3 regions of the Streptomyces sp. 3214.6 genome follow, and region 1 is predicted to be linked to each of the others. Evidence: predicted binding sites of a transcription regulator. Region 1 holds the regulator's gene; each other region holds the start of a gene.

Region 1 (3,274 bases):
TCGACGTGGACGATCAGATCGCCGCGCCCGCCGCCCCGCAGATGCGTGACGCCCCGGCCGTGCAGCGGGATCGACTGCCCGGACTGGGTGCCGGGCCGGATGTCGACCTCCTCCAGGCCGTCCAGCGTCTCCAGCGGCACCTTCGTGCCGAGGGCCGCCGCCGTCATCGGGAGTGTCACCGTGCAGTGCAGGTCGTCGCCGCGCCGCTGGAACATGTTGTGCGGCAGCTCGTGGATCTCGACGTACAGGTCGCCGGCGGGACCGCCGCCGGGGCCGACCTCGCCCTCGCCCGCGAGCTGGATCCGGGTGCCGTTGTCGACACCGGCCGGGATCTTGACCGTCAGCGTGCGACGGGACCGCACGCGGCCGTCGCCCGCGCACTCCGGGCAGGGAGTGGGGACCACGGTGCCGAAGCCCTGGCACTGCGGGCAGGGCCGGGACGTCATGACCTGGCCCAGGAAGGACCGCGTCACCTGCGACACCTCACCGCGACCGCGACACATGTCACATGTCTGGGCGGTGGTCCCCGGCGCCGCGCCCTCACCGCTGCAGGTGGCGCAGACGATCGCCGTGTCGACCTGGATGTCCTTCGTCGTGCCGAAGGCAGCCTCTTCCAGGTCCACCTCCAGCCGGATCATCGCGTCCTGACCGCGCCGCGTCCGCGACCTCGGGCCCCGCTGGGACGCCGTGCCGAAGAACGCGTCCATGATGTCGGAGAAGTTCCCGAAGCCACCGGCGCCGAAGCCGCCCGCGCCACCGCCGCCCGACTGGGACAGCGGGTCGCCGCCGAGGTCGTAGACCTGCTTCTTCTGCGGGTCCGACAACACCTCGTAGGCGGCGTTGATCTCCTTGAACCGCTCCTGGGTCTTCGGATCCGGGTTGACGTCCGGGTGCAGCTCGCGTGCGAGCCGCCGGAAGGCCTTCTTGATCTCTTCCTGCGACGCATCGCGGCGCACGCCGAGGACGGCGTAGTAGTCCGTGGCCACTTACGACTCCGCCAGGATCTGTCCGACGTACCGTGCCACCGCTCGTACCGCTCCCATCGTTCCCGGGTAATCCATGCGGGTCGGTCCGACCACGCCGAGTTTGGCGACTGCCTCGCCGCCCGAACCGTAGCCGACCGACACCACCGAAGTGGAGTTGAGTCCCTCGTAGGCGTTCTCGTGACCGATGCGTACGGTCATGCCCGAATCCCCGGCCTCGCCAAGGAGCTTGAGGAGCACGACCTGCTCCTCCAAGGCCTCCAGGACCGGCCGGATGGTGAGGGGAAAGTCATGTCCGAAGCGGGTGAGATTGGCGGTGCCGCCGATCATCAGCCGCTCCTCGTTCTCCTCGACGAGCGTCTCCAGGAGGGTGGAGAGCACCGTCGTGACCGTACCGCGGTCCTCGGCCTCGAAGGCGTCCGGCAGGTCCTCCACCAGACGCGGCACGTCGGAGAACCGACGGCCCGCGACCTTGCTGTTGAGCCGCGCGCGTAGATCCGCCAGCGAGGTCTCCCCGAAAGGCGCCGGGCAGTCCACCAGCCGCTGCTCGACCCGCCCGGTGTCCGTGATCAGCACGAGCATCAGACGCGCGGGCGCGAGCGAGAGAAGCTCCACGTGCCGCACGGTCGAACGGGTCAGGGACGGGTACTGCACGACGGCGACCTGCCGGGTGAGCTGCGCCAGCAGCCGCACGGTCCGCGCCACGACGTCGTCGAGATCGACGGCGCCGTCGAGGAAGTTCTGGATGGCCCGCCGCTCCGGACCGGTCATCGGCTTGACACCGGCCAGCTTGTCGACGAACAGCCGGTAGCCCTTGTCCGTGGGGATGCGCCCCGCACTGGTGTGCGGCTGGGCGATGTACCCCTCGTCCTCCAGGGCGGCCATGTCGTTGCGGATCGTCGCCGGGGACACGCCGAGGCTGTGCCGCTCGGTGAGCGCCTTCGACCCCACGGGCTCCTCGGTGCCGACATAGTCCTGGACGATGGCGCGCAGCACCTGGAGCCTGCGTTCACTCAGCATTCCGCGCACACCTCCAGCAGTCGTCCCCCAGTCCCCTGGGCGCCTCGTCTGGCACTCTTCACATCCGAGTGCCAGCGTTCCCCGGCCCAGTGTACGGCTGTGGGGTACACCGAGGGCAAGGTCGGCCCCGGTGCAGCGTCGTAGGGCTAGCGTCGCGGTATGACGGTGACTTGGGAAGAGCTCGGGTGGGAGCGGGTCGCGGCCGGGGTCGGGCGGTGCCGGCTGCCGGGCTGGGACTGCACGGCGGGGCTGGTCGTGGGGGCGGGCGCGGCGCTGGTGATCGACGCGGGGTCGACTCTCGCGGAGGGGGTGCGGCTGCGGGCGCAGGCCGAGGAGCTGACCGGCCAACGTGTGACCCATCTCGCGCTCACCCACCCCCACTTCGACCATGTCTTCGGCGCGGCGGCGTTCGCGGGCGCGGAGGTCTTCGGGGCGGTGGGCGTGGACACCGTGCCGGGCGAGGAGCTGCGGGCGGACGCGGTACGCAACGGTTTGGACGAGTCGGCGGCCGCGGAGGCCTCGGACGCGCTCGTCCGGCCCCGGCACCTCGTCTCCGGCGAGTGGACGCTCGACCTGGGCGGCGGCCGGCAGGTGCTGCTGGCGAACGTCGGCCCCGGCCACACCGCGCACGACCTGGCGGTCGTCGTCCCCGGCGAACCAGAGGTCGTCTTCTGCGGCGACCTGGTCGAGGAGTCCGGCGAGCCGCAGGCCGGGCCGGACGCCGTCCCCTCCCGCTGGCCCGATGCCCTCGACCGGCTGCTGCGGCTGGGCGGCGAGGACGCGCTGTATGTGCCCGGTCACGGGGCGGTGGTGGATGCGGCGTTCGTGAGGGCGCAGCGGGACGCGCTGGCGGCCCGGTTCGGCGTGTCGCCGTAAACCCGTCTCGCGGCTTCTCCTATCGTCATCCGAATGCGCCAGTACTCCGCCGACCTGACCCCTCCCTGGAAGAAGCCGAAGCCCGTCCCCGAGGTCCCGGCGGAGCCCGGCCTGGTGGTGGAGGAGCCCGGCACCGGGTTCTGCGGCGCGGTGATCCGCTGCGAGGCGGGAACGGTCACCCTGGAGGACCGCTTCGGCAAGCACCGGGTGTTCCCGCTGGAGCCGCGCGGCTTCCTGCTGGAGGGCCGGGTGGTGACCCTCGTGAGACCGCCGTCCGCCGGGCCCGTACGTCCCACCCGTACCGCCTCCGGTTCGGTCGCGGTACCGGGCGCACGCGCGCGGGTCGCCCGCGCCGGGCGCATCTACGTCGAGGGCCGGCACGACGCCGAGCTGGT
Region 2 (3,274 bases), 1.1 Mb from region 1:
GCCGAACACCATCGCCAAGTCGCTGGCGATCGGCAACCCGGCGGACGGTCCCTACGTCCTCGACATCGCCCGGCGGACGGGCGGGGCGGTGGAGGACGTCGACGACGAGCAGATCGTCGACGCGATCCGGCTGCTCGCCCGGACCGAGGGGATCTTCGCGGAGACCGCCGGCGGGGTGACCGTCGGGGTGACGCGGAAGCTGATCGAGAACGGCATCCTCGACCCGACCCTGACGACGGTCGTCCTGAACACCGGCGACGGCCTCAAGACGTTGGACGCGGTGGCCGGCACAGGACTCACCGCGACGATTCGCCCGAACTTGGAGTCGTTCCGGGAAGCTGGGCTCGTCTAAGCCATTGTCGTCTGCGGGCCGGTGGGGGCTGGTCGCGCCCACGCGGCGGTAGCCGCAAATCCAACACAGCCCCGCGCCCCTACGCCCGTCATCTGACCGGAGGTTTCATCGTGAGTGTCAACGTCCGCATCCCCACCATCCTGCGTACCTACACCGGTGGCGCGGCCGAGGTGAAGGCCGAGGGCTCGACCCTCGGCGAGGTCATCGCGGACCTGGAGAAGAACCACACCGGGATCGCCGCTCGGGTTCTGGACGACCAGGGCAAGCTGCGGCGGTTCGTCAACGTGTACGTGAACGATGACGACGTCCGCTTCGAGCAGGGTCTGGAGACGGCGACCCCGGACGGCGCCGGCGTCTCGATCATCCCGGCCGTCGCCGGTGGCTGACCGGGCGGCTGACCGCTGGTCAGTACCCGCCGGTAGTAACCGTCGGTAACAGCGATTACCGAGCGTTCATCGAATTGCCCTCTCCGCGATAGAAGCGGAGGGGGCAATTCAGTGTGGTTGAGCGCGGTACAGTTGGGGAACCGGGTCCCGATCAATGGAACCGGAGCCTTTTATTTCTGCCCAGTACCCGATGAGAAGCAGCCAAAGTGCGTGTCTCATTCGCGGCTTTTGTGGCTTTTACGGGGCCCGACTTGCCCTGTATTCTGGCGAATTCTCGCCACATTCCGGATCCCGCGCGTCCAGATTTCTCGTCCGACTGACCTGTTGCAGACGGCAGTTGGACAGATACATTCAGCCGCGGTCGACGCGTTCCGGCGCACGCCCCCAACCAATGGGGGGTGAGGTCTGACCCGGATCCGCGAAGTGTGGATCTGTGCAAGGGCCAGTAATAGGGGAGTTAGGCATGGCTCAGGGCACCGTCAAGTGGTTCAACGCGGAGAAGGGGTACGGCTTCATCGCGGTCGACGGTGGTGCGGATGTTTTCGTCCACTACAGCGCGATTCAGATGGACGGCTACCGCACCCTGGAAGAGGGTCAGCGGGTCGATTTCGAGATCTCGCAGGGCCAGAAGGGGCCGCAGGCGGACATGGTCCGTCTCGCGACCGGCTGAAGCACGCGCCGACTGACAGCGTCGTTCTTCTGTACGTCAGTACGTCATCGAAGGGCTCGTACCTCCTGGGGGTGCGAGCCCTTCGGTCGTGTCCGGAGGGGTCCCAGTCTCGGGGAGGCGCTTGCACTCTCATGGGTCGAGTGCTAATCATTGGCGTTAGCACTCTGAAGGTGAGAGTGACAACGAGGACCGGGTCGGTGAGGCCCGCAGGCCAGGTGGGGCAAGGAACCACGAGGCCGGCGAGCCGTCCGTCGCGGGCGCCAGCGCGGTCCGGAGCAATCCACCCCAGTCCGGGAGGACCACTTCACATGGCCAAGATCATCGCGTTCGACGAGGAGGCACGGCGCGGCCTCGAGCGCGGCATGAACCAGCTCGCGGACGCCGTGAAGGTGACGCTCGGCCCCAAGGGCCGCAACGTCGTCCTCGAGAAGAAGTGGGGCGCCCCCACGATCACCAACGATGGTGTCTCCATCGCCAAGGAGATCGAGCTCGAGGACCCGTACGAGAAGATCGGCGCCGAGCTGGTCAAGGAAGTCGCCAAGAAGACGGACGACGTCGCCGGTGACGGTACGACCACGGCGACCGTTCTCGCCCAGGCCCTGGTCAAGGAGGGCCTGCGCAACGTAGCCGCCGGCGCCAACCCGATGGCCCTCAAGCGTGGCATCGAGAAGGCCGTCGAGGCCGTCTCCGGCGCCCTGCTGGAGCAGGCGAAGGATGTCGAGACCAAGGAGCAGATCGCTTCCACGGCCTCCATCTCCGCCGCCGACACCCAGATCGGCGAGCTCATCGCCGAGGCGATGGACAAGGTCGGCAAGGAAGGCGTCATCACCGTCGAGGAGTCCCAGACCTTCGGTCTGGAGCTTGAGCTCACCGAGGGTATGCGCTTCGACAAGGGCTACATCTCGGCGTACTTCGCCACCGACATGGAGCGTATGGAGGCCGTCCTCGACGACCCGTACATCCTGATCGCGAACTCCAAGATCGCGAACGTCAAGGACCTGCTCCCGCTCCTGGAGAAGGTCATGCAGTCGGGCAAGCCGCTGCTGATCATCGCCGAGGACGTCGAGGGCGAGGCCCTGTCGACCCTGGTCGTCAACAAGATCCGCGGCACCTTCAAGTCCGTCGCGGTCAAGGCCCCGGGCTTCGGCGACCGCCGCAAGGCGATGCTGAACGACATCGCCATCCTCACCGGTGGCGAGGTCATCTCCGAGGAGGTCGGTCTCAAGCTCGAGAACACCTCCCTGGACCTCCTGGGCAAGGCCCGCAAGGTCGTCATCACCAAGGACGAGACGACCATCGTCGACGGCTCCGGTTCCTCGGACCAGGTCGCCGGTCGGGTCAACCAGATCCGCGCCGAGATCGAGAACAGCGACTCGGACTACGACCGCGAGAAGCTGCAGGAGCGCCTGGCGAAGCTCGCCGGCGGTGTCGCGGTCATCAAGGCCGGCGCCGCGACCGAGGTGGAGCTCAAGGAGCGCAAGCACCGCATCGAGGACGCCGTCCGCAACGCGAAGGCCGCCGTCGAGGAGGGCATCGTCGCCGGTGGTGGCGTGGCGCTCATCCAGGCGTCCGCCGTCTTCGAGAAGCTGGAGCTCGAGGGTGACGAGGCGACCGGCGCCAACGCCGTGCGCATCGCGCTGGAGGCCCCGCTCAAGCAGATCGCCGTCAACGGTGGTCTCGAGGGTGGCGTCGTCGTGGAGAAGGTCCGCAACCTCCAGGTCGGCCACGGCCTGAACGCCGCGACCGGCGAGTACGTCGACATGATCGCCGAGGGCATCATCGACCCGGCGAAGGTGACGCGCTCCGCCCTGCAGAACGCCGCCTCCATCGCCGCGCTGTTCCTCACCACCGAGGCCGTCATCGCCG
Region 3 (3,274 bases), 2.6 Mb from region 1:
CCGCCTCGCAGGCCTCCGCCTCACGGGCCTCCGGAGCGCGGCCGCCGTCCTCACCCTGGCCGCCGTCGCGACGGGCTGCGCGGGAGGCGGCGCGGGGACCGGTGGGGCGGGCAAGGGGATCCGCCCCGCGCCGGGCCAGCAGCCGGACCGGGCGGTGCCCCCCGCGGCCCCCCCGGCCCGCGCCCTGCACGCGTACGCCTCCCGGCTCCGCGCCGCCCAGCAGGCCCGGGTCGCCGCGGCGAAGCGCTGGGGCCTGAAGAAGGTCCCGCTGACGCCCCCGGCGCCGCCCGCGCACAAGCCGGAGATCACGGCCCGCGAGGGCTTCGAGGTGGACGACCAGGAGAAGCTCGGCCTCCCCCCGGTCTTCACCACGATCCCGACCAGCGACAGGGTCGTCTTCCTCACCATCGACGACGGCTCCGAGAAGGACCCGGCGTTCCTGCGCATGATGAGCGACCTGAAGATCCCGTACACCGCCTTCCTCAGCGACTACCTGATCAAGGACGACTACGCCTACTTCAAGAAGATGCAGGCCACCGGGGTCGTACTGAACAACCACACGCTCCACCACCCGTACCTGCCGGGGCTGTCGTACCGGCAGCAGAAGCGCGAGATCTGCGGCATGCAGGACGTGATGGAGCGCCAGTACGGCAAACGCCCCACCCTGTTCCGCCCGCCCTACGGCAACTACAACCAGGACACCCTGCGCGCCGCCAAGTCGTGCGGCATCAGATACGCCCCCATCTGGGACGAGGAGGTCTTCGTCGACCACTGGGAGTACCGCGAGTGGGACCAGGACATCCACCCCGGCGACATCGTCCTGAGCCATTTCCGCGGTCGCGACGACTGGAAGGGCACGATGCCCGACATGATCCGCCGGTTCCTCGACAAGATCACGGAGAAGGGGTACGCGGTCGCACGGCTGGAGGACTACCTGTGAGTCTCCGGTCCCTGACCGCGGGCGTCCTGGTGCTCGCCCTGCTCACCGGCTGCGCCCAGTCCGTCGACCCGATCGAACGGCTGGGCAGGAAGGCCGCCGCCGGGGTCCGCCCACCCGGCCCGGCCGCCCAGGACCCGTACCGCCGTTGGGGTCTGATCTCCCCGCTGGCCCCCGCCCCGTCCCACCCGGCCGGCCGCCCCCTCGCGGGCAGCCCCGGCGCCGGCCTCCCGCCGGTCGTCGACCACGTTCCGACCACCGACAAGGTCGTCTTCCTCACCTACGACGACGGCGCCGAACGCGACCCCCGCTTCGTCGACATGGTCCGCGAACTGCGCCTCCCGGTCAGCATGTTCCTGACGGACAGTGTGGTCGGCCCCGGCTACGGCCACTTCGCCCGCCTCCGCTCCGTCGGGGCGAACATCCAGAACCACACCCTGGACCACCCGGCCCTGCGCGGCCTGCCCTACGCCGGCCAGCGCGCCGAGATCTGCGGACAGCAGGACAAGCTCCGCGCCCGCTTCGGACTTCGCCCCCGCCTCTTCCGCCCGCCCTACGGCGCCTACGACACCACCACCCGCCGCGCCGCCGCCGACTGCGGCATCACGGCGATCGTCCTCTGGCGCGTCTCCATGGGCCCCGCCGACCTCGCCTACGCCCATGGCTCCCCCCGCCTGCGCCCCGGCGACATCATCGCCGTGGACCCCGACGAGACGACGGGCCCGAGCATGAGGCAACGCACGGTGCGGCTGCTGCGCCGGGTGCAGGAAGAGGGCCTGACGGTGGGGCGGTTGGAGGACTACGTGTGAGCGTTCTTCGCGGTGCCGGGCGGGCCTGTCTCCGTCGAGGCGGGGGGCCCGGGGACGACAGCCACCAAACGCGATTGGCACTCGGCTTGACCGAGTGCTAATCGCAGTCATAGTCTCAGCTCTGGCACTCACCACTGGAGAGTGCCAACACAGCGACGGGCAGGTCCGGCACCCGCGACGACGGATCCACCTGGTCGCCACCTCAGACAGTTAACCCCGTGAGATCTCCGAAGGGGGAGGTCGGATCGTGACGACCACCAGCTCCAAGGTTGCCATCAAGCCGCTCGAGGACCGCATCGTGGTCCAGCCGCTCGACGCCGAGCAGACCACCGCCTCTGGCCTGGTCATCCCGGACACCGCGAAGGAGAAGCCCCAGGAGGGCGCTGTCCTCGCCGTGGGTCCGGGCCGCTTCGAGAACGGCGAGCGCCTGCCGCTCGACGTCAAGGTTGGCGACGTCGTCCTGTACAGCAAGTACGGCGGCACCGAGGTGAAGTACAACGGCGAGGAGTACCTCGTCCTCTCGGCTCGCGACGTGCTCGCGATCATCGAGAAGTAATTCACCCAGTTTTGCAGTGAACTGCGCCCCTGGCCCCCGCGACTTTGTGAAGCCGGGCGCTGGGGGCGCAGTTCGTTCCCCACGTTTTCCGAGAGGGCTGAACCGCTCCCATGGCGAAGATCCTGAAGTTCGACGAGGACGCCCGTCGCGCCCTCGAGCGCGGCGTCAACAAGCTTGCCGACACGGTCAAGGTGACGATCGGCCCCAAGGGCCGCAACGTCGTCATCGACAAGAAGTTCGGCGCCCCCACCATCACCAACGACGGTGTCACGATCGCCCGTGAGGTCGAGCTCGACGACCCGTACGAGAACCTCGGCGCGCAGCTGGTGAAGGAGGTGGCGACCAAGACCAACGACATCGCGGGCGACGGCACCACCACCGCCACCGTGCTGGCCCAGGCGCTCGTCCGCGAGGGCCTGAAGAACGTCGCTGCCGGCGCTTCCCCGGCCGCCCTGAAGAAGGGCATCGACGCCGCCGTCAAGGCGATCTCCGAGGACCTGCTGGCCACCGCCCGGCCGATCGACGAGAAGTCCGACATCGCCGCCGTCGCCGCCCTGTCCGCCCAGGACACGCAGGTCGGCGAGCTCATCGCCGAGGCGATGGACAAGGTCGGCAAGGACGGCGTCATCACCGTCGAGGAGTCCAACACCTTCGGTCTGGAGCTGGACTTCACCGAGGGCATGGCCTTCGACAAGGGCTACCTGTCGCCGTACTTCGTGACGGACCAGGAGCGCATGGAAGCCGTCCTGGAGGACCCCTACATCCTCATCAACCAGGGCAAGATCTCCTCCATCGCCGACCTGCTGCCGCTCCTGGAGAAGGTCATCCAGACCAACTCCTCCAAGCCGCTGCTGATCATCGCCGAGGACCTGGAGGGCGAGGCGCTCTCCACCCTCGTCGTCAACAAGATCCGCGGCACGTTCAACGCGGTCGCCGTGAAGGCCCCCGGCTTCGGTGACCGTCGTAAGGCGA

What was found. Region 1 encodes HrcA, which represses chaperone genes, less so after heat shock. Its sites were predicted from a motif close to TTNGCACTCNGNNNNNCNGAGTGCNAA; they were not measured.
Region 2: the regulator HrcA is predicted to act here: its motif matches at 1,529-1,555, upstream of groL (chaperonin GroEL).
Region 3: the regulator HrcA is predicted to act here: its motif matches at 1,821-1,847, upstream of groES (co-chaperone GroES).

What each region holds. Positions count from the first base shown of each region.
Region 1 is NZ_LT670819.1:6,589,927-6,593,200, reverse strand. Features, by position in the region: gene dnaJ (molecular chaperone DnaJ) at 1-986, opposite strand, end outside; gene hrcA (heat-inducible transcriptional repressor HrcA) at 987-2,003, opposite strand; gene B5557_RS29765 (MBL fold metallo-hydrolase) at 2,163-2,879, shown strand; gene B5557_RS29760 (DUF3097 domain-containing protein) at 2,913-3,274, shown strand, end outside.
Region 2 is NZ_LT670819.1:5,447,607-5,450,880, forward strand. Features, by position in the region: gene thrC (threonine synthase) at 1-352, shown strand, start outside; gene B5557_RS24670 (MoaD/ThiS family protein) at 463-738, shown strand; gene B5557_RS24675 (cold-shock protein) at 1,202-1,408, shown strand; gene groL (chaperonin GroEL) at 1,717-3,274, shown strand, end outside.
Region 3 is NZ_LT670819.1:3,950,954-3,954,227, reverse strand. Features, by position in the region: gene B5557_RS17510 (polysaccharide deacetylase family protein) at 1-940, shown strand, start outside; gene B5557_RS17505 (polysaccharide deacetylase family protein) at 937-1,746, shown strand; gene groES (co-chaperone GroES) at 1,994-2,302, shown strand; gene groL (chaperonin GroEL) at 2,413-3,274, shown strand, end outside.